Regions from separate parts of the Allobosea sp. CCNWLY174 genome, predicted to be linked through region 2. Evidence: predicted binding sites of a transcription regulator. Region 2 holds the regulator's gene; each other region holds the start of a gene.
What was found. Region 2 encodes LexA, which represses DNA repair genes until DNA is damaged. Its sites were predicted from a motif close to TGTTCNNNNTGTGTTCNG; they were not measured.
Positions count from the first base shown of each region.

Region 1: the regulator LexA is predicted to act here: its motif matches at 3,927-3,944, upstream of V7S63_RS21155 (DNA recombination protein RmuC).
Region 3: the regulator LexA is predicted to act here: its motif matches at 3,386-3,403, upstream of V7S63_RS20805 (YifB family Mg chelatase-like AAA ATPase).
Region 4: the regulator LexA is predicted to act here: its motif matches at 2,910-2,927, upstream of ssb (single-stranded DNA-binding protein).

Region 1 is NZ_JBBBBQ010000008.1:72,803-78,071, reverse strand. Features, by position in the region: gene dapE (succinyl-diaminopimelate desuccinylase) at 1-849, shown strand, start outside; gene V7S63_RS21175 (hypothetical protein) at 917-1,504, shown strand; gene truA (tRNA pseudouridine(38-40) synthase TruA) at 1,512-2,249, opposite strand; gene fmt (methionyl-tRNA formyltransferase) at 2,380-3,309, opposite strand; gene def (peptide deformylase) at 3,329-3,862, opposite strand; gene V7S63_RS21155 (DNA recombination protein RmuC) at 3,977-5,161, shown strand; gene V7S63_RS21150 (MFS transporter) at 5,257-5,269, shown strand, end outside.
Region 2 is NZ_JBBBBQ010000001.1:250,182-255,450, forward strand. Features, by position in the region: gene V7S63_RS01210 (ComEC/Rec2 family competence protein) at 1-1,396, shown strand, start outside; gene lexA (transcriptional repressor LexA) at 1,390-2,127, opposite strand; gene V7S63_RS01220 (molybdopterin molybdotransferase MoeA) at 2,461-3,672, opposite strand; gene moaC (cyclic pyranopterin monophosphate synthase MoaC) at 3,675-4,157, opposite strand; gene trpC (indole-3-glycerol phosphate synthase TrpC) at 4,154-4,966, opposite strand; gene trpD (anthranilate phosphoribosyltransferase) at 4,975-5,269, opposite strand, start outside.
Region 3 is NZ_JBBBBQ010000008.1:92-5,360, reverse strand. Features, by position in the region: gene V7S63_RS20810 (response regulator) at 1-1,682, opposite strand, end outside; gene V7S63_RS20805 (YifB family Mg chelatase-like AAA ATPase) at 1,792-3,330, opposite strand; gene V7S63_RS20800 (hypothetical protein) at 3,486-3,788, opposite strand; tRNA gene V7S63_RS20795 (tRNA-Ser) at 3,988-4,077, shown strand; partial or broken gene V7S63_RS20790 (transposase) at 4,439-4,854, opposite strand.
Region 4 is NZ_JBBBBQ010000001.1:788,608-793,876, forward strand. Features, by position in the region: tRNA gene V7S63_RS03800 (tRNA-Thr) at 86-160, shown strand; gene V7S63_RS03805 (hypothetical protein) at 233-658, shown strand; gene V7S63_RS03810 (MBL fold metallo-hydrolase) at 900-1,886, shown strand; gene V7S63_RS03815 (NAD kinase) at 2,023-2,796, shown strand; gene ssb (single-stranded DNA-binding protein) at 3,017-3,556, shown strand; gene V7S63_RS03825 (helix-turn-helix domain-containing protein) at 3,790-4,500, opposite strand; gene V7S63_RS03830 (transporter substrate-binding domain-containing protein) at 4,684-5,269, shown strand, end outside.

The DNA.
Region 1 (5,269 bases), on a different contig from region 2:
GGCGGACTCGCCGCCATGACCTGCGCCGCGATCCGCTATCGCCGCCAGAACCCCGATGCGCCGGGCTCGATCGCCTTCCTCGTCACCGGCGACGAGGAAGGCCCCGCCGTCAACGGCACGGTCAAGCTGCTGGCCTGGGCCGACGCGCGCGGGGAGCGCTTCGACCATTGCCTCCTCGGCGAGCCGACCAATCCGGCGGCGATGAGCGATATGATCAAGATCGGCCGGCGCGGCTCACTGACCGGCAAGCTCGCCGTGCAGGGCGTGCAGGGCCATGTCGGCTATCCGCACCTCGCCCAGAATCCGATCCGCGGCATGGTCCGGCTGCTGGCGGCGCTGGACGCAAGCCCGCTCGATGCCGGCACCGAGCATTTCGACCCGAGCAATCTCGAGGTGACCACGCTCGATGTCGGCAATCCCGCGACCAACGTCATCCCGGCGCAAGCGCGGGCCGTGTTCAACATCCGCTTCAACGACCTCTGGACGCCGGAGACGCTGGCAGCCGAGATCGAGCGCCGCCTGCGCGAGGCAGCCGGCAACACCGTGCGTTACGAGGTCAGCTTCGAACCGACCAACGCAGTCGCCTTCCTGACCCAGCCGGGACCGTTCGTGGCGATGGCCGCCGAGGCCGTTGAAGCCGAGACCGGCAAGCGCCCGGCCCTGTCAACGACGGGGGGCACTTCCGACGCCCGCTTCATCAAGGACTACTGCCCCGTGGTCGAATACGGCGTCGTCGGCCAGACCATGCACCAGGTCGACGAGCGGGTCGCCATCGCCGACCTCGTCGCGCTGGAGCGGATCACGCACCGTTTACTGACGAGCTATTTCGCTGCAGCGCAGCAGGCTTGACGGAACCGACCCTGACGCCCACAGTTTAGACGAAAGTCTAATGCCGTGACGTCCGGAGGGTTGGGCCATGAGGCTTGCTGCCGACGATGTGACGCGATCGCTCGCTGCCTCCTGGCGCCTGCTGCGGGCCGACGCGAAAGCCCTGCCCGATCTCGACATGAGCCGCGACGGGTTCTGGCGCTCCTATCTCGCGCTGGTGCTGGTGGTGCCATCGATGATTCCGGCGCTGGCGGCCGAGCGCACGCTCGTCGGCCTCTCCAACAGCGGCGGGTTGTTCGATGCACCGGGCATGATCGCAGCCATCGTCACGGCGGAGATCCTGGCGATAATTGCGGTGCCGGCGCTGCTGGTCGGGCTCGCGCCCGGCCTCACCCGCAACCCCCGCTTCACCAGCTTCGTCATCGCCTGGAACTGGGCCGGCATCCTCTCCGCGGCGCTGATGGCGGTGCCGGCGACGGTGTTCGCGCTCGGCTGGTCAAACCCCGGCATCGCCGGCTTCCAGAGTCTCGCCTTCGCGGCGATCGTGCTGCGATTGCGCTATTGCGTCGCCAGGGCCACGTTCGGCGCGAAGAGCGGCGTTGCCGGCGCGATCGCCTGCGCCAGCGTGCTTGCCGACTACACGGTGTTGAAGATTTTCGGGTTGGCCGGGTTCTGAGCCGGCCTCAGTAATCCACGCCTGCCAGATAAAGCCCGCAGGGCGGCGCCAGCGCGGCGCACTGCGAGCGGTCGCGTGCCGCCAGCACCTTGCCGACCTTGTTCTCCGGCCAGCGCCCCATGCCGACCATCTTGAGGCAACCGACCATGGAGCGGATCTGGTGATGCAGGAAGGAACGGGCATGGACGTAAGCCACGATCTCGGCCCCCTCGCGCCGGCAATCGAACCGGTCGAGCGTGCGCATTGGGCCATTGGCCTGGCATTCGGCGGCGCGGAAGGTGGTGAAGTCGTGATGGCCGATCAGCGCCTTGGCGGCGCGGTCCATCGCCTCATGGTCGAGCTTGACGGGGACATGCCAGACCCGGTTCGCATCGAGGGCCGGCTGCGCCCGCCGATCGAGGATGCGGTAGATGTAGTAGCGCCGCGTCGCCGAGATGCGGGCATCGAAGGTTTCGGGCACCGCCTGCGCGCTCAGCACCGCCACCGGCAGGCGCTTCAGCCTGGCATTGCTGGCGTCACGCACGACGTCGGTGCGCCACTCCTTGTCGAGATCGACATGGGCAACCTGATGGGTGGCGTGGACGCCGGCATCGGTGCGCCCGGCGCAATGCAGGCGCACGGCATGACCGCAGAAGGCTTCGATCGCCTCCTCGACACTCTGTTGCACGGACGGCCCATTGAGCTGGCGCTGCCAGCCCGAGAAGGGCGTGCCGTCATATTCGATGACGAGCTTGTAACGGGGCATAGACTTATCCCAACGGCCAGTGACGCTGACGCGTCAGGCCGTTGATCCAATGTGAATTTCTCAAACGCAGCCTTCGGCTGTCGAAATCCACATACGGAATACCGGGAGCCATTTTCAATGCCTCCCGGTACTAGAGCTTCGCGCCCGCCGAGAGCCGCGCCCCGCGCAGGAACTCCTGGGCGCTCATCGGCCCCTTTCCGGCGCGCTGGACCTGGAGCAGCTTCACCGCCCCGACCGCGCAGGCGATGGTGCCCTCGTCGTCGAGCAGCGTGCCCGGCTCGGCCGCGCCGCCGGCGCGCGCGGTGCGCAAGAGCTTCAACCGCTCCGGTCCCTTGCCGAGATCGACCTCGACGAAGGCGCCGGGGAAGGGCGAGAGGCCGCGCACGACGTCGTGAACCTGCTGCGCCGGCCGGTTCCAGCTCAGCCTTGCCTCGTCATTGCCGATCTTGCTGGCATAGGTCACGCCCTCTTCCGCCTGCGACGTGAAGCGCAGGCCACCGCGGCTGAGCGCGGCCAGCGCCCGGACCATCAGGTCGGCGCCGAGGCCGGCGAGCCGGTCATGCATGTCGCCGGCCGTGGCGTTGCCGTCGATCGCAAGCCGCTCGACCATGGCGACCGGGCCGGTATCCAGCCCCTCCTCCATCTTCATGACGCAGACGCCGGTTTCGGCGTCGCCCGCCATGATGGCGCGCTGGATCGGCGCGGCGCCGCGCCAGCGCGGCAGCAGCGAAGCGTGCAGATTGAGGCAGCCGAGTTCCGGCGCCTCCAGGATCGCCCTGGGCAGGATCAGGCCATAGGCGACGACGACGGCGACGTCGGCCTCGTGCGAGGCCATGACCTCGGCCGCCTCGGCGGTCTTCAGCGTCATCGGCGAGAACACCGGGATGCCGAAGCGCTCAGCCGTGACCTGGACCGGCGAGGGCCGCAGTTCCATGCCGCGCCCGGCCGGCGCGGGGGCGCGGGTATAGACGGAGACGACCTCGTGGCCCTGGCCGATGATCTCGGTCAAGGTGGGCACGGCGAAATCCGGCGTGCCCATGAAGATGACGCGCAAGCTCATAATGTTTCGCCCCGGCCGGTCAGGCCGCGCTCTCCCGTTTCGCCGCCTTGGCGAAGCGCTTGTTGACCCGGTCGCGCTTCAGCCGTGACAGATAGTCGATGAAGAGCACGCCGTTGAGATGGTCGATCTCGTGCTGCAGGCAGGTGGCGAGCAGGCCGTCAGCCTCGATCTCCTGCGCCTTGCCGTCGAGATCGCGATAGCTGACCTTGACGCGCGCCGGCCGCTCGACCTCCTCGTAATATTCGGGAATCGAGAGACAGCCTTCCTCATAGGAGCTCAGCTCCTCCGAGCGCCAGGTCACCTCGGGATTGATGAAGACCAGCGGCTCGCGCTTCTGTTCCTCGCCTTCTTCCGCCTTCTTCGAAACGTCGATGGTGACCAGCCGGACCGGCTCGCCGATCTGGATCGCGGCAAGGCCGATTCCCGGCGCGTCGTACATCGTCTCCAGCATGTCGTCCGCCAGCTTGCGGATCTCCGGCTTGATGTCGTCGATCGGCGCGGAGACCTTGCGCAGCATCGAGTCGGGCAGGATGACGAGGGGGCGGATGGCCATAGGGCGCTCTGGGACGTTTTCAGGAGTTGCCGCGACATAAGCGCTTGTGACGAAACGGTCAAACTGTTCCGCTTATGTTCTAGATTTGCGGCCGGGATGGTGTAGGCTTGCGGCATGAACCAGATCGCCTTCGTCCTGCTGGAGCGTCCCGTGAGCTGGGCCGAAGCCGCCTTCGGCTTCGCCGGTCTGACGCTCCTCCTGCTTGTCCTGGCGCTGCTCTCGTCGTGGCGCGCGGCGCGCCGGCGCGAGATCGAGGCGGCGATGGCGGCCGAGCGCGCCCGTGAGATGGACGACAAGGTCGCCGAGATGAACCGGCAGCAGGCCGAACTCAGCGGCCGCATGCAGACCATGGCCGAGATCCTCTCGACCCGGCAGGGCGACCTTGCCCGGATCATGGCCGAACGGATGGACGGCCTGCGCCAGCAGGTGGGCGCCGGGCTGGAGCAGAATGTCCGTCAGACCAATGAGAGCCTCGGCAAGCTGCAGGAGCGCCTCGCCGTCATCGACAACGCTCAGAAGAACCTGACCGAGCTCACCGGCGAGGTGGTGACGCTGAAGGACGTGCTCGCCAACAAGCAGGCGCGCGGCGCCTATGGCCAGGGCCGGATGGAGGCGATCATCCGCGACGGGCTGCCGGCCGCCTTCTTCTCCTTCCAGCCGACGCTCTCGACCGGCAAGCGCCCGGACTGCCTGGTCACCCTGCCGGGCGACGGGCGCGGCCTCGTCATCGATGCCAAGTTTCCGCTGGAGAGCTTCACCATGCTGCGCGAGGCACGCGGCGAGGAGGCGAAGAAGCACGCGTCGGCACGGGTGCGCGCCGATGTCGGCCAGCACGTCAAGGACATCGCCGAGCGCTATTTCCTGCCGGGCGAGACGCAGGACATGGCGCTGCTCTTCGTGCCGTCGGAGGCGATTTACGCCGACCTGCACGAGCATTTCGACGACATCATCCAGAAGGCGCACCGGTCGCGGGTGATGATCGTCTCGCCCTCGCTGCTGGCGCTGGCGATCCAATTGATGCAGTCGCTGGTGCGCGATGCCCGCATGCGCGAGGAAGCGCAGGTGATCCAGGCCGAAGTCGGCAAGCTGCTCGACGATGTCCGCCGGCTCGGCGAACGCGTCGACAAGCTCGACAGCCATTTCCGCCAGGCGCAGGACGACGTCGCCCAGATCAGGACATCGGCCGGCAAGGTCACCGGCCGGGCCGAGCGGATTGGGGCGCTCGAATTCGACGACGCCAGCCCGAACGAGCCGCAGCTGCCCTTCGCCAAGGCGGTGAAGCTGAAGGCGGCGGAGTGACGCGGCGCGGCACCATTCGTCCCGGTCGCCATGGCGAGATCACATTCCGGCGTTGAGTTGCAGGCCTTCCCAGACTGCGCCGGAGGCCGTGACCCTTGCTCGTTCAGA
Region 2 (5,269 bases):
CCTGCGCGCCGCCGGCATCTACCACATCGTCTCGATCTCCGGCCTGCACATGGTGCTGGCTGCCGGCACGATCTTCTGGCTGGTGCGGGCCTTGCTCACGCTGTCGCAGACGGTGGCGCTGCACTGGCCGGTGAAGAAGCTCGCGGCGCTCGTCGCCATGCTCGGTGCCACCGCCTATTGCATCTTCTCCGGTGCCGATGTCGCAACCGAGCGCTCGCTGATCATGACGCTGGTCATGCTCGGGGCGATCCTGGTCGACCGGCCGGCGCTTTCCATGCGCAACCTCGCTCTGTCCGCGATCATCGTGCTGCTGCGGGAGCCGGAGGCGCTGCTCGGGCCGAGCTTCCAGATGTCGTTCGGAGCGGTCGCGGCGCTGATCGCCTTCGCCGAGCGCTGGCAGGAGCGGGCGCCCGATGCCGCCGCCGCCGCATGGCCCTGGCCGCTGCGCCCGCTCTGGCTCTCGGCCGTGGGAATCCTGACCACCACCATGGTCGCGACCGCGGCGACGGCGCCCTATGGCGTCTACCATTTCCAGACCTTCAACCCGTTCGGCCTGCTCGGCAACGCGCTGGCGCTGCCCTTCGTCTCGCTGATCGTGATGCCCGCCGCGGTCTTCGGCGTGCTTGCCTATCCGTTCGGACTCGACTGGCCGGCCTGGGCGCTGATGGGCTGGGCCTCCGGATATGTACTCCAGCTCGCCCATTGGGTCGCCGGCATCGACCGCTCCACCGTGGTGCTGCCCGCTTTCGGCTCGACCGCGCTGATCCTGTTCTCGCTGTCGTTGCTCTGGCTGACCTTGTGGACGACGGCGCTGCGCTTCCTTGCCGCGCTGCCCTTGGTCGGCGGGCTGGCGCTGGCCTCGGCCCCGTCGCGGCCCGACATCCTGATCGAGCGAGACGGCTCGGGTGTGCTGGTGCGGGGGCCGGAGGGCAAGATGGTGCTGGCCGGCAAGCCGAGCCGCTTCGTGCTCACGCAATGGCTGCATGCCGACGGCGATTCGCGTGCGCCCGACGATGCGGCGCTGCGCAATGGCGCCGCTTGCGATCCGCGTGGCTGCGTCATCCGCCTCCCGGATGGCCGCTCGGTAGCCTATACGCGCGACCGGATCGCCTTGGTCGAGGACTGCCTGCGCGCCGATCTCGTGGTGACGTCGCTCTACTGGACAGCACCTTGCGCAGCCCGCCTGATCGACCGCAGCGCGCTCATGCGCGACGGCGCGACGGCGTATCATGCGGCCCGCGGCGGCTGGCGCGCCTATACGGCCGACGAGGTCACGCGCCTGCGCCCCTGGACCCGGGCGCGACCGGAACCGAAGCCGGCGTCAGAACCAGCGCCTGCTCCGGCAACTGCAGCCGCAACTGCGGAGCCGGCACAGGATGCCGAGGCGATTCAGTAGCGCCGCATCAGGTTGACGAGCCGGCCCTGGATCTTGACCCGGTCGGGCCCGAGCACGCGCGTCTCATAGGCCGGGTTGGCGGCTTCGAGCGCGATCGAGGAGCCGCGCTTGCGCAACCGCTTCAGCGTCGCTTCCTCGTCGTCGATCAGGGCGACGATGATGTCGCCGGTATTGGCGGTGTCCTGCTTGCGGATGACGACGGTGTCGCCGTCGAGGATGCCGGCCTCGATCATCGAATCGCCGCGGACTTCCAGGGCATAATGCTCGCCGCCGCCGAGCATGTCGGCCGGCATCGTGACGCTGTGGCTGCGGTCCTGGATCGCCGAGATCGGCGTGCCGGCGGCGATGCGGCCCATGACCGGGATCGAGACGGTTGAGCGCCCGCTGTCTTCCGCAGCCGATGGTCGCGGCTTCGTCAGATTGGCTGCCGGCGTCGGGGAAGGCGGGGTCTGACCGAGGCCGCCCTGGACAACGGAGGGGCTGAAGCGGCCGCGCTGTGCCTGCGGCCCGCCGATGCCGTCCGGCATCTTGATGACTTCGAGCGCACGTGCCCGGTTCGGAAGCCGGCGAATGAAGCCGCGCTCCTCCAGCGCCATGATCAGCCGGTGGATGCCGGATTTGGAACGCAGATCGAGCGCATCCTTCATCTCGTCGAAGGAGGGCGGCACGCCGGATTCCCGCAGGCGCTCCTGGATGAAGCGAAGCAGTTCAAACTGTTTGCGTGTCAGCATGGTCGCGCCGCTCGCCTCTCGGGCTAGAATCGAAACAAAGCACGAACACCATACGCGTTCGCCTTGTGTTCCGCAAGGGGAGCGCTGTGATGAGAACTGATCCTATTTGAGACATGCCGTCCCGGGCGACTGCATGGAGACCGGGATCCCGAAAGAGGTTCCGGAATGGATCCCGGATCGGCGCCGCTGCGCGGCTTGTCCGGGATGACAACCTGAGAGCGGGAGAGTTGACTAAAGCAACTCCGCAATTCTCCGAACCGCGGAATTGCTTTAGGTCTTCGCTTTATCGCATTTTCTTCACGCGAACCGGTGTCCACTTCGCTCGAAAATGCTCTAGCGCAGCCGGATGACGCGGCAGGGATCGCCGGCCTTGGCAGGCTCGGCGAAAGCCGGGCGGATCACCAGCGCCTCGGCCCGCGACAGGTTCGCCAGCATCGAGGAATCCTGCTTGGCGAAGGGCCTGACCCGTCGCTCGCCCTCAATGATCTCGGTGGTGGCACGCAGATAGTCCTGGCGCTCGTCATTGGCCGGCAGGTCGACGGCCAGAGTGGCGGGCTCGCTGCGGTCGCGCTCGGGATCGGCGATGCCGAGCAGCGCCTCGACCAGCGGCATGGCAAAGAGATGGCCGCAGACGATCGAGGAGACCGGGTTGCCGGGCAGGCCAAGCGCGACCATCGGGCCGAGGCGGCCCATCATCATCGGCTTGCCCGGGCGCATTGCGATCTTCCAGAAACCGAGCGCCATGCCCTGCGCCTTCAGGGCCGCCTGGACGAGATCGTGCTCGCCGACGGAAGCACCGCCGAGGGTGATCAGGACATCGGCGCCGGCGGCGCGCGCCGCCTCGATCTTGGCGGCCAGATTGGGGTGGTTGTCGCGGGCGATGCCGAGATCGAGCGCCGTGCCGCGGGCCTCCTCGATCAGCGCGGCGAGAGCGAAGCTGTTCGAGGCGACGATCTGGTCGGGGCCGACCGGCTCGCCCGGCAGGACGAGTTCGTCGCCGGTGGCGAGGATCGCGACCAGCGGCTTGCGGCGGACCGAAAGCGTCGGGTGGCCGGCAGCGGCGGCCAGACCGAGCGCAGCGCTATCGAGGCGACGACCGGCCTTGAGCAGAATCTCGCCAGTCTGAAAATCCAGCCCGGCCGGGCGGATGAACTGGCCCTTGCCCGCTGGCTTGACGACGCGGATGACCTGGCCGCCGACGCCCTCGGCATGCTCCTGGATCAGGATCGCATCGGCACCGTCGGGGATCGGCGCGCCGGTGAAGATGCGTACCGTCTCGCCGGGCCCGACCTGGCCGGAAAAGCCGCGGCCGGCGGCGGATTCGCCGACGACCTTGAGCTCTTTGCCCAGGGTGAGATCGGTGGCGCGGGCGGCGTAGCCATCCATGGCCGAATTGGCGAAGGGCGGCTGGGTCCTGAGCGCCGCGACGTCCTCAGCCAGCACCCGGCCGGCGCAGTGCGCCAGCGCCAGCGTCTGCGCCGGCGTCGGGCCGGGCACGCTGTCGAGCAGCGCCTTGAGCGCGACCGGGACGGGGGTGAGGCTCATGCCTATGGTCCTGCGATCTCGTAGGTTCCGGACTTCCCGCCGGATTTATGCACGAGTCGGACGCCTTCGATATGCATGGCGCGATCGACCGCCTTCACCATGTCGTAGACAGTGAGGCAGGCGACGCTGACGGCGGTCAGCGCCTCCATCTCGACTCCGGTCTTGCCGGTCAGCTTGACCTCGGCGCGGACGCGCACGCCCGGCAGGGTTTCGTCGATCGACAGGTCCACGGAAATCTTGCTGAGCAGCAGCGGGTGGCAAAGCGGGATCAGTTCATGGGCGCGCTTGGCCGCCATGATGCCGGCGAGGCGGGCGGTGCCGAGCACATCGCCCTTCTTGGCCTCGCCGTCGCGGACGATCGCCAGGGTCTCGGCTTGCATCACCACATGGCCTTCGGCGATCGCTGTGCGGACAGTCTCGGCCTTGTCGCCGACATCGACCATATGGGCCTCGCCCTTCTGGTCGAGATGGGTGAGGCGGCTCACGCCGCCGCCTCGGCAGTCTTGCCGGTCAGAAGCTGGCGGGTCGCGGCCGCCACGTCCGCCTGGCGCATCAGGCTTTCGCCGACCAGGAAGGTGTTGACGCCGCAGGCCTGCAGACGGGCGATGTCGTCATGCGTGAAGATACCGCTCTCGCCGACCAGCAGGCGATCCTTGGGCACGCGCGGCGCCAGCCGCTCGGTGACGGCGAGGTTGAGCTCGAAGCTGCGCAGATCGCGGTTGTTGATGCCGACGAGCCGGGTGTCGAGCTTCAAGGCGCGCTCCAGCTCGGTTTCGTCATGAACTTCGGCGAGCGCGGCCATGCCAAGCGCTTTCGCCGTCGCGACGAGCTCGCGCGCGGCGGCATCGTCGAGCGAGGCCATGATGATCAGGATGCAGTCGGCACCCCAGCTGCGCGCCTCGAAGACTTGGTAGGGCTCGAACATGAAGTCCTTGCGCAGACCAGGCAGGCCTGAGGCGGCGCGCGCTTCGCCAAGATATTCCGGCCGGCCCTGGAACGAGGGCATGTCGGTCAGCACCGAGAGGCACGCGGCACCGCCTGCGGCATAAGCCTTGGCCAGCGCGGGCGGGTCGAAATCGGGGCGGATCAGCCCCTTGGAGGGCGAGGCCTTCTTGATCTCGGCGATCAGGGCCGGGCCGCCGGCGCGGTGCTTGGCTTCGAGCGCACCGACGAAGTCACGCGGCACGGGCTCAGCCGCTGCGCGCTTCTCGATTTCGGCCTGAGGAATCGCCAGCCGAGCAGCCGCGATCTCCTCGCGCTTATAGGCCTCGATCCGCCTGAGAATATCGGACATGGATGGCCTCACGCATTGGAACTGGCGACGAGGGCTGCGAGCGCGGCCTTGGCCTTGCCATTGTCCAGCACCGCATAGGCCTGCGCCAGCCCTTCGCCGAGCGTAGCCGCCTTGCCGGCGACGACGAGCGCGGCGGCGGCATTGAAAGCGGCGATGTCGCGGAAGGCGCTCTTCGCACCGCCGAGCACCTCCTGCAGCGCCTGCGCATTCTGCGCCGGCTCGCCGCCGCGCAGATCCTCGGGCTTTGCACGCGGAATACCGACATCCTCGGGCGCGATATTGAAGCTCTCGATCTTGCCGTCC
Region 3 (5,269 bases), on a different contig from region 2:
CCGGCGACAGGCTGCTCCGCCGACGCGTCGCCGGCCGGCGCCGTCGCGACTGCGTGCTGCAGCCGCTCGACCGGGTCGAGCCGCGCCTGCAGCGAGCGCGCCCGAACCGGCTTGACGAGGAAGCCGCTGAAGCCGGCGGCATAGGGGGAGCCGAAGCTGCGGCGCTCGGCCGGCGCCAAGATGATCACGATATCGGCTACGCCGGCGCGTCGCGCCGCGGCCGCCACCGCCTCGACCTCGCCGCCCGGAAGATTGCGATCGATCAGCACCGCGGACAGGGCCGAATCGCCGGCAAGCGCCGCGAGGGCCCGAGCATGATCGCCGGCCCGCAGAACCTGCGCGCCCGTCCGTTCGAGGCAGGCGGCGATATGGGCCGCGCTGAACGGCGCCGAGGATGCGACCAGGATGCGCCGACCCTGCCAGTTCGGGGAGGCCGGAGACGCGATTTGGGCTGTGCCGGCTCGTAACGGCAGAACCAGCCGGAACAATGCGCCGCCCTCCGCGCGATTCCCGGCTTCGATCTCACCGCCCATGGCGCGGGCGAGCCGGCGGGCGATGGCGAGGCCGAGACCGGTACCGGCCTGGTCGCGATGGCCGGTCATGCCGCCCTGCTCGAACTCCTCGAAGATCGTGGCGAGGCGCTCGGCCGGAATCCCCGGCCCCGTATCGGCGATGGCGACGACGAACTGACCGGCGACGGCATCCGCCTCGATGCCGACGCCGCCCGCTTGCGTGAACTTCACGGCATTGCCGACGAGATTGAGCAGAATCTGGCGCAGGCGCTCCGCGTCGCCGACGAGTTGTCCCGACAGGGCGGGCCCGAGCAAAGTGGAGATCTCGATGCCCTTGGCCTGGGCGCGCGGCGCCATCAGCTCGGTGACGTCCTCGATCAGCGCGGCTGGATCGAACGGCGCATCGGCAAGTTCGAGCTTTCCGGCCTCGACCTTGGCGAAGTCGAGGATGTCGTCGACGAGCCCGAGCAGCGCCTCGCCCGAGCTTCTGAGCGCCTTGACATAGGTCGCCTGTTCCGGGTCGAGCCTGGTGTCGCCGAGCAGGTCGGCCATCCCGAGGATGCCGTTGAGCGGAGTGCGGAATTCATGGCTCACGGTCGCCAGGAAGCGCGACTTGGCGGCGCTCGCCTCCTCGGCCCGGCTGCGCGCTTCCTCAAGCGCCGTTTCAGCTGCGATGCGCCCGCTGATCTCGCGGCCGACCCGCTGCAGCACGGTCTGGCCGGCTGCGACCGGGACGACCGTCTCGACCCAGGAGAGCCAGCGTTCGCCTTCTTGCGTCTCGATGCATTCGTCGACGACGCGGGCTCCGCCCGGCAGCATCTGCGCCGGCCGAGCGCTGCGCACGCGCGGCTGTTCGACGCTGCCGACGGCCTCGGTTTCGCTCTTGCCGATCAGCGCCGCATAGGCGGCGTTGGCGTAGATGATCCGGCCCTCGCTGCGGCGCACGATCAGATCGCCTTGTGCCTCGATCAGGCTGCGATAGCGTTCCTCGCTGTCGGCAAGCACCCAGAGCCGGTCGCTCAGCTTCTCGACATCGGCCGTCAGCGCCCTCGCCTGCCGGGTCACCTGGCGGCGCTCCCGCAGCAGCCTGATCGCCACGATGGCACAGGCGATCGCCAAGGCAATGGCGGCGCCGGTCAACAGAATGAGGAGAGACGGCAGCTCGATCATGCCCGACCATCTATCACGGCCCCTCTTGAGAAAGGGTTCGCCCTATCCGCGAGGATGCCCGGTTGGTTTGAACGGCTTCATTAACCTTTCATCAGGCGGCAATCCCTGATCAGGCGGCCTGTGCCGCCTGGTCGATGCGCGAGCGATAGGACAGCGCCTCGGCGAGATGGATGCGCCCGACCCCGCTATCCCCGTCGAGATCGGCGAGCGTCCGCGCGACCCTGAGCACGCGGTGGTAGCCGCGCGCCGTAAGCCGCATCGCATCGGCGGCGCTGCGCAGCAGCGCGAGCCCGGCCGCATCCGGTCGTGCCACCTCGTCCAGCAGCGCGGCCGGACAGCGGGCATTGGTCGTACCGCCCGCCAGCCCCAGCGCAGCGTAGCGAACCGACTGGCGGGCCCGGGCGGCCGACACGCGGCCCGCGACCTCGGCCGAACCTTCGGACGCAGCCGGCAGGATGAGGTCGGCCGCCGTCAGCGCCGGCACCTCGATGGTGATGTCGATCCGGTCGAGCATCGGGCCAGAAATCTTCGCCTGATAACTCGCCATGCATCGCTCATTGGGCCGGGTGTGGCAGGCATAGCCGGGCTCGGTCGCCTTGCCGCAGCGGCAGGGATTCATCGCGGCGATCAGCTGGAAATTCGCGGGGTATACGGTGCGGTGGTTGGCACGCGAGATCAGCACCTCGCCGGTCTCCATCGGCTGGCGCAGCGCATCGAGCGCGTGCGCCTGGAACTCCGGTAATTCGTCGAGGAAGAGCACGCCGTGATGGGCGAGCGAGATTTCGCCGGGCCGGGCCTGCTGGCCTCCACCGACGAGCGCGGCCATCGAGGCCGAATGATGCGGGGCGCGGAAGGGGCGCCGGTCCGTCAACTCGCCATCGGCGAGATGGCCGGCGACCGAAAGCACCATCGAGACCTCCAGCAACTCGCGCGGATCGAGCGGCGGCAGGATCGAGGGCAGGCGGCTCGCCAGCATCGACTTGCCGGCGCCGGGCGGCCCGTTCATCAGGAGATTGTGGCCGCCGGCGGCTGCGATCTCGAGGACGCGCTTGGCGCTCTCCTGGCCTTTGATGTCGCGCAGGTCGGGCAGCGGCCCGCCCTGGCGGGCGACGGCGGGCTGCGGCCGCGCCATCACCTGCGTGCCCTTGAAATGGTTGGCGAGCTGGATCAGCGAACGCGGCGCGAGGATATCCAGATCGCGGGCCGCCCAGGCCGCTTCCGGCCCGCTGGCGGCGGGGCAGATCAGCCCCTGCCCTCGGCCATAGGCTGCGATCGCGGCCGGCAGCACCCCGGCAACCGGGGTGATCGAGCCGTCGAGGGCGAGTTCGCCAAGTACGGTGTAGCCGGCGAGCGCGTCAGCCGGGATCGCGCCGATCGCCGCCATGACCCCCAGCGCGATCGGCAGATCGTAATGGCTGCCTTCCTTCGGCAGGTCGGCCGGGGCGAGGTTGACCGTGATGCGCTTGGCCGGCAGCGCCAGCCCCGACGCGATCAGCGCGGCACGGACGCGCTCCTTGCTCTCGCCGACCGCCTTGTCCGGCAGGCCCACGAGGATGAAGGCGACGCCACCCGGCGTGACCTGGACCTGCACATCGACGGCGCGCGCCTCGATGCCTTCGAACGCTACCGTCGCGACCCGCGTCACCATTCCAAGCCCACCCCAGCTCCGCGCAGTGACGCTAGCGGAAGCGCGCCAGGGTTGCAAGAACATATGGGGAACTTACAAGCCCCATCGCACGTTCGATGCGAACGATCGACTGCCGCACGAGGACGGGCCCACGGCGACACGGCTCATCAGGATGCTCACCGTCGCGTGACGATGCCGATCACGGATTTGGGCGCCGCACCGAGCCAGAGCAGGAGGAAGCCGAGCAGCAATCCGGCCGCTGCGGTCGGCACCTGCAGCAGATGGACCAGCACCGGGTCCCAGAGCATGGGATGGAGATTGCGCTCGACCGCGGGCTGCAGCTGACGGAAGCGCTCGCCGAGAAACGTCAGCGCGGTCTCGCCGAGCGGCGTGAAGCGCAGGGCCGAATTGGCGATCGAGCGCGCGCCATCGGTGAGCAGCGCGACGAAGCCGCCGGCGACGAGAAGGTAGCCCAGCATCCTGACGAGAACCCGCAAGCCTTCCCCCATTCCCGCCACAGCCGGCGCCGCGAGAGCCTCGATCGGCCGCACCGGCGCATCTGCATGTGTCTCCTCGCCCGCGATCATGCAACGGCAAAGGACAATTGCACGCAACCCTGTGCGGCCTGCGGCTTTAGGCCTTGAAAGTCGCGCGCGTGGACGCCATAAGCAGCGCGCCGGACAGGTGGCCGAGTGGTTGAAGGCGCACGCCTGGAAAGTGTGTATACGGGAAACCGTATCGCGGGTTCGAATCCCGCCCTGTCCGCCATATTTTCATGTAAATTTTTGATCTTGCTCATAAATTTTGATGCCCCCCGCATTCGACTCACAAAATCACCTACAAAAGCCCAATCTTTGAGAAAATGCCTGCGCCTAACGGCGTAGGTTCTGTTTGATTTTGCCGTTTGAGCAGTGGTTTTCGCGCGCAGTCCTTAAGCGGGCTATGACGAGGGGGGTGGCTCGCATTGAGAGCCCTAGGCTCAAAAAACTAAAGTCCCGCACGAACTCTCCAAAAGCGTAGTTATTTCAAAGTATTACCGGACTTGCGCGGAGCGAATCCATTGTGAGAATCGACTAAGCGCGCTAGGATATGAAGACGTGTCGAAGGCGCATCGCGGCAGCGAATTTCCGATTCGGTGAGACTTTCGGGCCTGGTCCGGCCGGCACGATTTGTAGTGGTAGCTCGATGTGTCGAACTCCAGGACCGCACAGGCCCGCCGGATCGACACTTGCCACTCGCCACACATCGCACCGACAAGCGCGCGCTTGCGACCAGGCCTTAGAGCTTTCGGCGGATGACGTCCTGCAGCATCTCACGGTCCAGCGCGAGGTCGGCAACGAGCTTGCGCACCTTCGCGTTCTCGTCCGCGAGCTGCTTCAGCCGCCGCATCTCGGCCGGCAGCAACCCCTCGTACTTCTTCTTCCAATTGAAATAGGTCGCCTGGCTGATTCCAGCCCGCCGGCAGATCTCCGCCACCGGAATGCCGTCCGCGCCATGCTTCAGGATGAACGCCTTCTGGGTGTCCGAGAACTTCGAATCCGTCATCGTCTTCCGCTCCTCCCATTCCAAGGGAAACGACGCGGAAAACTCTAGCTCAAAGCGGTCCAGTTCTAAGGGCTCAGATCACCTCCAGCCGGCCGGCAACACGAGCTTCGCTGACCAATCGCTTGCAATCGTTAGAGCTGACCGCTTCCGGCATTTTACCTCCCGACGACTGGCGCTCCAACCTACTGACGGTGGCGCTACCTGTAGATCCGTAGGACTCTTCGGCAAGTCTCGCTGATCGACATGGCCTGACTGCCGCTCGCGCTGCGTGTCAGCGTGATAGAGGTTGAAGCCGACGAATATCGCCAGGATCATGGCGCCGAGCGTGGCGACCGCCAATAGCGCAGCGATACCGGCCTTTTTAGGCGGCGGAGGATCGTGGTCCATCAGGCTCGCTCCGAATAATGACACCCCC
Region 4 (5,269 bases), 540 kb from region 2:
GGATGCGCCGGCGATCGTGGCGGAGCCGGCCAGCTCACCGCCGGCCTTGCCCTCGCCTCCCCGGCCTGATACCGCAGCGCACAGGGCCGGCGTAGCACAGCGGTAGTGCAGCGGTTTTGTAAACCGAAGGTCGGGAGTTCGATCCTCTCCGCCGGCACCATCCGACTTCGGTGGCCTGTCGCTTGCTTGCCATGCCGCCGCGACGACGAGGACGACCGGAGCCCACCGAGCGATGACCTCTGCCGACCAGCGCGACCACTTGCTCGCCCTCGCGCAACGCTGCGAGCGCACCGGCCGCCCCGACCGCAATCTCGACGCCGACATCTACGAGGCGCTTGGCTTCACCGTGCGGCGCAAGCCGACCACCCTGCTCGCCCCGCGCACGCCGCCCGGCGGCATCTACCAGCAGGGCTCGCTCTGGAAGGCGATCGGCCGGATCAGCGCCGAGATCGACGTCGCGGTCGGCGTCATCCGGCAGAAGGCCCCGGACTGGAACTGGAGCCTGCAATCGGTCGCGACCGAGGAGCAGACCTATGAGGCGCTGGTCGCCGGCTGTTCCGGCCAGGGCGCGCTCGCCTCGCTCGCGCTCTGCGCCGCCCTGCTCAAGGCGTTCGCGCGCGGCCGCTCCGATCAGCCCCCGACCCAGGGCGAGCGCTGAAACCATCCCGATTTCAAGGGCAAGGCCGATCTGGCGAAGAGATCGAATCAACCCACCCCGGCGAAGCCGCACAGCGACGACAAACTCACGGACAATTGACCCGAGGCAACCAAACGCCGGTTGAAGGCGTTGTTTGCCCAGTTAGTTTGACGCTCGGGCGAGCAATGCCCAGGGCACGAATCCGGCTGGCGGGGCGCCATCCGGGAGAGGTCGTGCCCTTCTCGTTGTTGGAGCCTGATCGATGGCCCGTTTCGAAGCCTCGCGCCGCACTGTCATGGCGGGCGCCGGCGCGCTAGCTGCAGCTGCCGCGCTCGACCTGCCCGCCGGCATCGCGCCAGCCCACGCGCAAGGAGCGTCCGTGAACCAGAACCCGGGTTTCTACCGCTACAAGGTCGGCGACATCACCGTCACCGCCCTGAACGACGGCTTCGCCAAGCGCCCGCTCGAAGGCTTCGTGCGCAATGCCGAGCTCGCGGACGTCAAGAAGGCGATGGAGCAGGCGTATCTGCCGAGCGACGCCCTCTCGATCACCTTCACCACGCTGGCGCTGCAGATCGGCGACAAGATCACCCTGATCGACACTGGTAACGGCGATTCCGGCGCGCCGACCTCGGGCGCCTGGATGAAGAACTTCCAGGCTGCCGGGCTCGACCCGAAGAATGTCTCGACCGTGGTCTTCAGCCATTTCCACGGCGACCACATCAACGGCTTCCGGCTGAAAGACGGCACCGCCGTGTTCCCGAACGCCGAAGTGATGGTGCCAGCGGCCGAATGGGCCTTCTGGATGGACGACGCCAAGATGAATGCCGCGCCCGAGGCAATGAAGGGTGCCTTCGCCGGCGTGCGCCGCGTTTTCGGCCCGGTCGCCAAGGATGTGAAGCAATACGAGGCGGGCAAGGAGATCGTCCCGGGCGTGACCGCGATCGCCGCCCCCGGCCATACCCCCGGCCATACCGTCTTCGCCGTCTCCTCCGGCAGCGGCAAGCTGATGGTGCTGTCCGACACCACCAACCACCCGGCCCTGTTCGTGCGCAATCCCGACTGGTCGGCGGTGTTCGACATGGACGGGCCGCAGGCCGCCGCCACCCGCCGCAAGCTGCTCGACATGGCCGTCGCCGACAAGATGCAGGTCTGCTTCTACCACGCCCCCTTCCCCGCCACCGGCCATATCGCCAAGGCGGGCAACGGCTTCGAGCTCGTACCGGTGCAGTGGAGCAGCGCGATCTGAGACCCTCGCGCTTCCGCTGGGAAAGGCCGGGGCATGCGCCTCGGCCTTTCTTTTTGCGGCGTGCTCGCCGGGCGGCTCGCGATCCTGTCCGCGGCCATGCTAGACCGGTCGCAGCCATGCCTGCCGGATACCAGCGATGACCGAGCGCTTTACCGCCATCTCCTTCGTCGCCAGCGAGACGCCCGAGGCCGAGGCCGCGCGCGCCAAGCTGGTCGAGCGCTATGGCGATGCCGATCCGGCCGAGGCCGAGGTCGTCGTCGCTCTCGGCGGCGACGGCCTGATGCTGCAGACGCTCCATCGCTTCATGGGCACGGCCAAGCCGATCTACGGCATGAATCGCGGCTCGGTCGGCTTCCTGATGAACGAGTTCCGCGAGCGCGGGCTGCGCCAGAAGCTCGAGGCGGCGCATCGCAGCGTCGTCCATCCGCTGGTGATGACGGCGGTCGACTGCAACGGCAAGCGCATCGAGGCGCGCGCGATCAACGAGGTCTCGCTGTTCCGCCGCTCATACCAGGCGGCCAAGCTGCGCATTTCCGTCGACGGGCAGGTGCGCCTGTCCGAGCTCGTCGCCGACGGCGTCCTGCTCGCGACCCCGGCCGGCTCGACCGCCTACAATCTCTCCGCCAATGGCCCGATCCTGCCGCTCGACGCGCCGCTCCTGGCGCTGACCCCGCTCTCGCCGTTCCGGCCCAGGCGCTGGCGTGGCGCATTGCTGCCCGACCATGCCCGGGTGACGATCGCGGTTCTGGAGGCCGAAAAGCGGCCGGTCAGCGCCGTCGCCGACCATACCCAGATCGACAACGTCATCTCGGTGCAGATCGCGATCGACCGCTCGCTCGATCTTGTCATGATGCACGACCCCGGCCACAGCCTGGACGAGCGCATCCTGCGCGAGCAGTTCGGGTATTGAGGCGCAGCGGAGGCCGCTCGTAGCGGCAATACCTGTCCCCGCCGGCACCCGTCAGGGCTCTGCGCCTTCGCGACATTCGCGAATTTTAACGGGGACAAGCCACGAAAGGCCCCTTGAACAAAACAGGAACATCATTGATAGTGCCGGCACGGACCGCTAGGGTCCGCATTCGGTCATTCGGCCGGGTTCGTGATGAAGTGCGCAGGAAACGGAGCCTGTCATGGCTGGTAGCGTCAACAAGGTCATTCTGGTCGGCAATCTCGGGCGCGACCCCGAGGTGCGGCGCCTCGGCAGCGGCGAGCCGGTGGTCAATCTGCGGATCGCCACCTCGGAAACCTGGCGCGACAAGCAGTCGGGCGAGCGCAAGGAGCGCACCGAGTGGCACTCCGTGGTGATCTTCAACGAGAATCTCGCCAAGGTCGCCGAGCAGTATCTGAAGAAGGGCTCGAAGATCTACATCGAGGGCCAGCTGCAGACCCGCAAATGGCAGGACCAGCAGGGCGTCGAGAAGTACACGACCGAGATCGTGCTGCAGCGTTTCCGTGGCGAGCTCACCATCCTCGACAGCCGCGGCCAGGGCGGCGACGAGTTCGGCGGCGGCAGCGGTGGCTATGGCGACGAGGGATCGTCGGGTGGCAGCTCCTTCGGCCGGTCGAGCCCGGTCGGTGGCGGTTCGCGCCAGCCGGCGATGGCAAGCGGCGGTGGCAGCAGCGGCGGTTCGCGCTCGTCGAGCCATCTCGACGACGACATCCCGTTCTAGAGAAATTCCAGCAAAAGTGCGCAGCGGTTTTGCGTCTGGAATTGCGTGGAAACAAAGGGATAGAGCATTTCCGGCGAACCAGTGTTCGTCGGAAATGCTCTAGGTTTCGCAGGCCGTCGGGGGATCTCGCCGACCCCGCCCTCCGCATTTCGACGGATGGCGCAGGCCTGAGTGCCGCACGACGACAATGAGATGGATCACCATCATCGCGTCCTGCCGGGCGCGATGATGATCTATGTGCGCAGGTTGAACACGACCGACAGGAAGCGGACGGTCGGCGTCAGCAGCCGCTCGTGGCCATGGACGAAATTGGCATCGAAGACGAGCGTATCGCCGGGCCGCAGTTCCATCGACGCGTCGGCATAGCGGTAGACCATCGCGCCTTCGAGCATGTGCATGAACTCGATCCCGGTGTGCTGGAAGCCCGGATGGTCCGCCGCCTCGCTGGTCAGCGTCACCAGATAGGGCTCGATGTATTTCTCGCCCGAGAGCAGGTGGCCGAGCAGTTCGTAGCTCAGGCCGGCGCGCTGGCCGCGTCGCTGCACGGCGATACCCTGCCCTGCACGCACGAGCGAATAGTCGGCCTGCTGGTTATAGGAAGCGAACAGCCGCGCGACCGGCACCTTGAGCGCTGCCGCGATCGAGACCAGCGTCGTGAAGGACGGCGTGGCCGAACCGCGCTCGATCTTGGACAGCATGCCGTTCGACAGCCTGGCCGCCTCGGCCAGCTGGTTGGCGGCCATGCTGAGACTCAATCGCAGGCTCCTGATCTCCTGGCCGACCGCCGCTGCCAGGGCCTGGCCACCCTGCCCGCCTTCTGGCTCCTGGTTGGTTGATGGACCCCCGCCGGTCGCCGCTAGGCCGGCTCGCGTCATCATCGAGAGCGCGCCACGCCTGACACGCTTTCCGTCCGGCGGTTTGCCGTCGCGTTTGCGATCGACCAAAGCAGAACCTCCCAGCCTTCGCGGATCGGTTTGGAGCCGGCATGGCCCATCCGGACAGGCCATCCGCACTTGCCGCGACCACCACATTTTCATGAGATGAAAATATTTGCCAGCGCGTTGACAAGCCGCGGGTGCGACAGAACAATCCCTGCAACGAGCGATAATAAACATCGTGAGGGGATCATGATCAATAAGCACAAATTCACGACTATTCTTGTCTGCGCCGCTTTTTCGAGCGTGTTCGCCGGAGCATCACAAGCAAAAGACCTGCGGATCGCCACCGAGGGAACCTATGCGCCGTGGAGCTTCGTCGACGCCGGCGGCAAGCTGACGGGTTGGGACGTCGATATCGCCAACGCCCTGTGCGAGGCGATGAAGGCCAAGTGCACGATCATGGCGCAGGAATGGGACGGCATCATCCCCGGCCTCAACGCCAGGAAATACGACCTGATCGTCGCCAGCATGGGCGTCACCGAAAAGCGCAAGCAGCAGGTCGCCTTCTCCAAGAAATACAAGAACACGGCGAGCCAGTTCGTCGGGAAGAAGGATGCGCCCGCCGACACCAGCCCCGACGCGCTCAAGGGCAAGCGGATCGGTGTCCAGCGCGGCAGCATCCAGGATGCCTATCTGACCGCGACCTATCCGAAATCGGAGATCGTGCGCTACGACAAGACCACCGATGTCGAGCTCGACCTCATCGCCGGCCGCGTCGACCTGCTGCTCGCCAACAAGGTGACCTCGATGCTCGGCTTCCTGAAGCGGCCGGAAG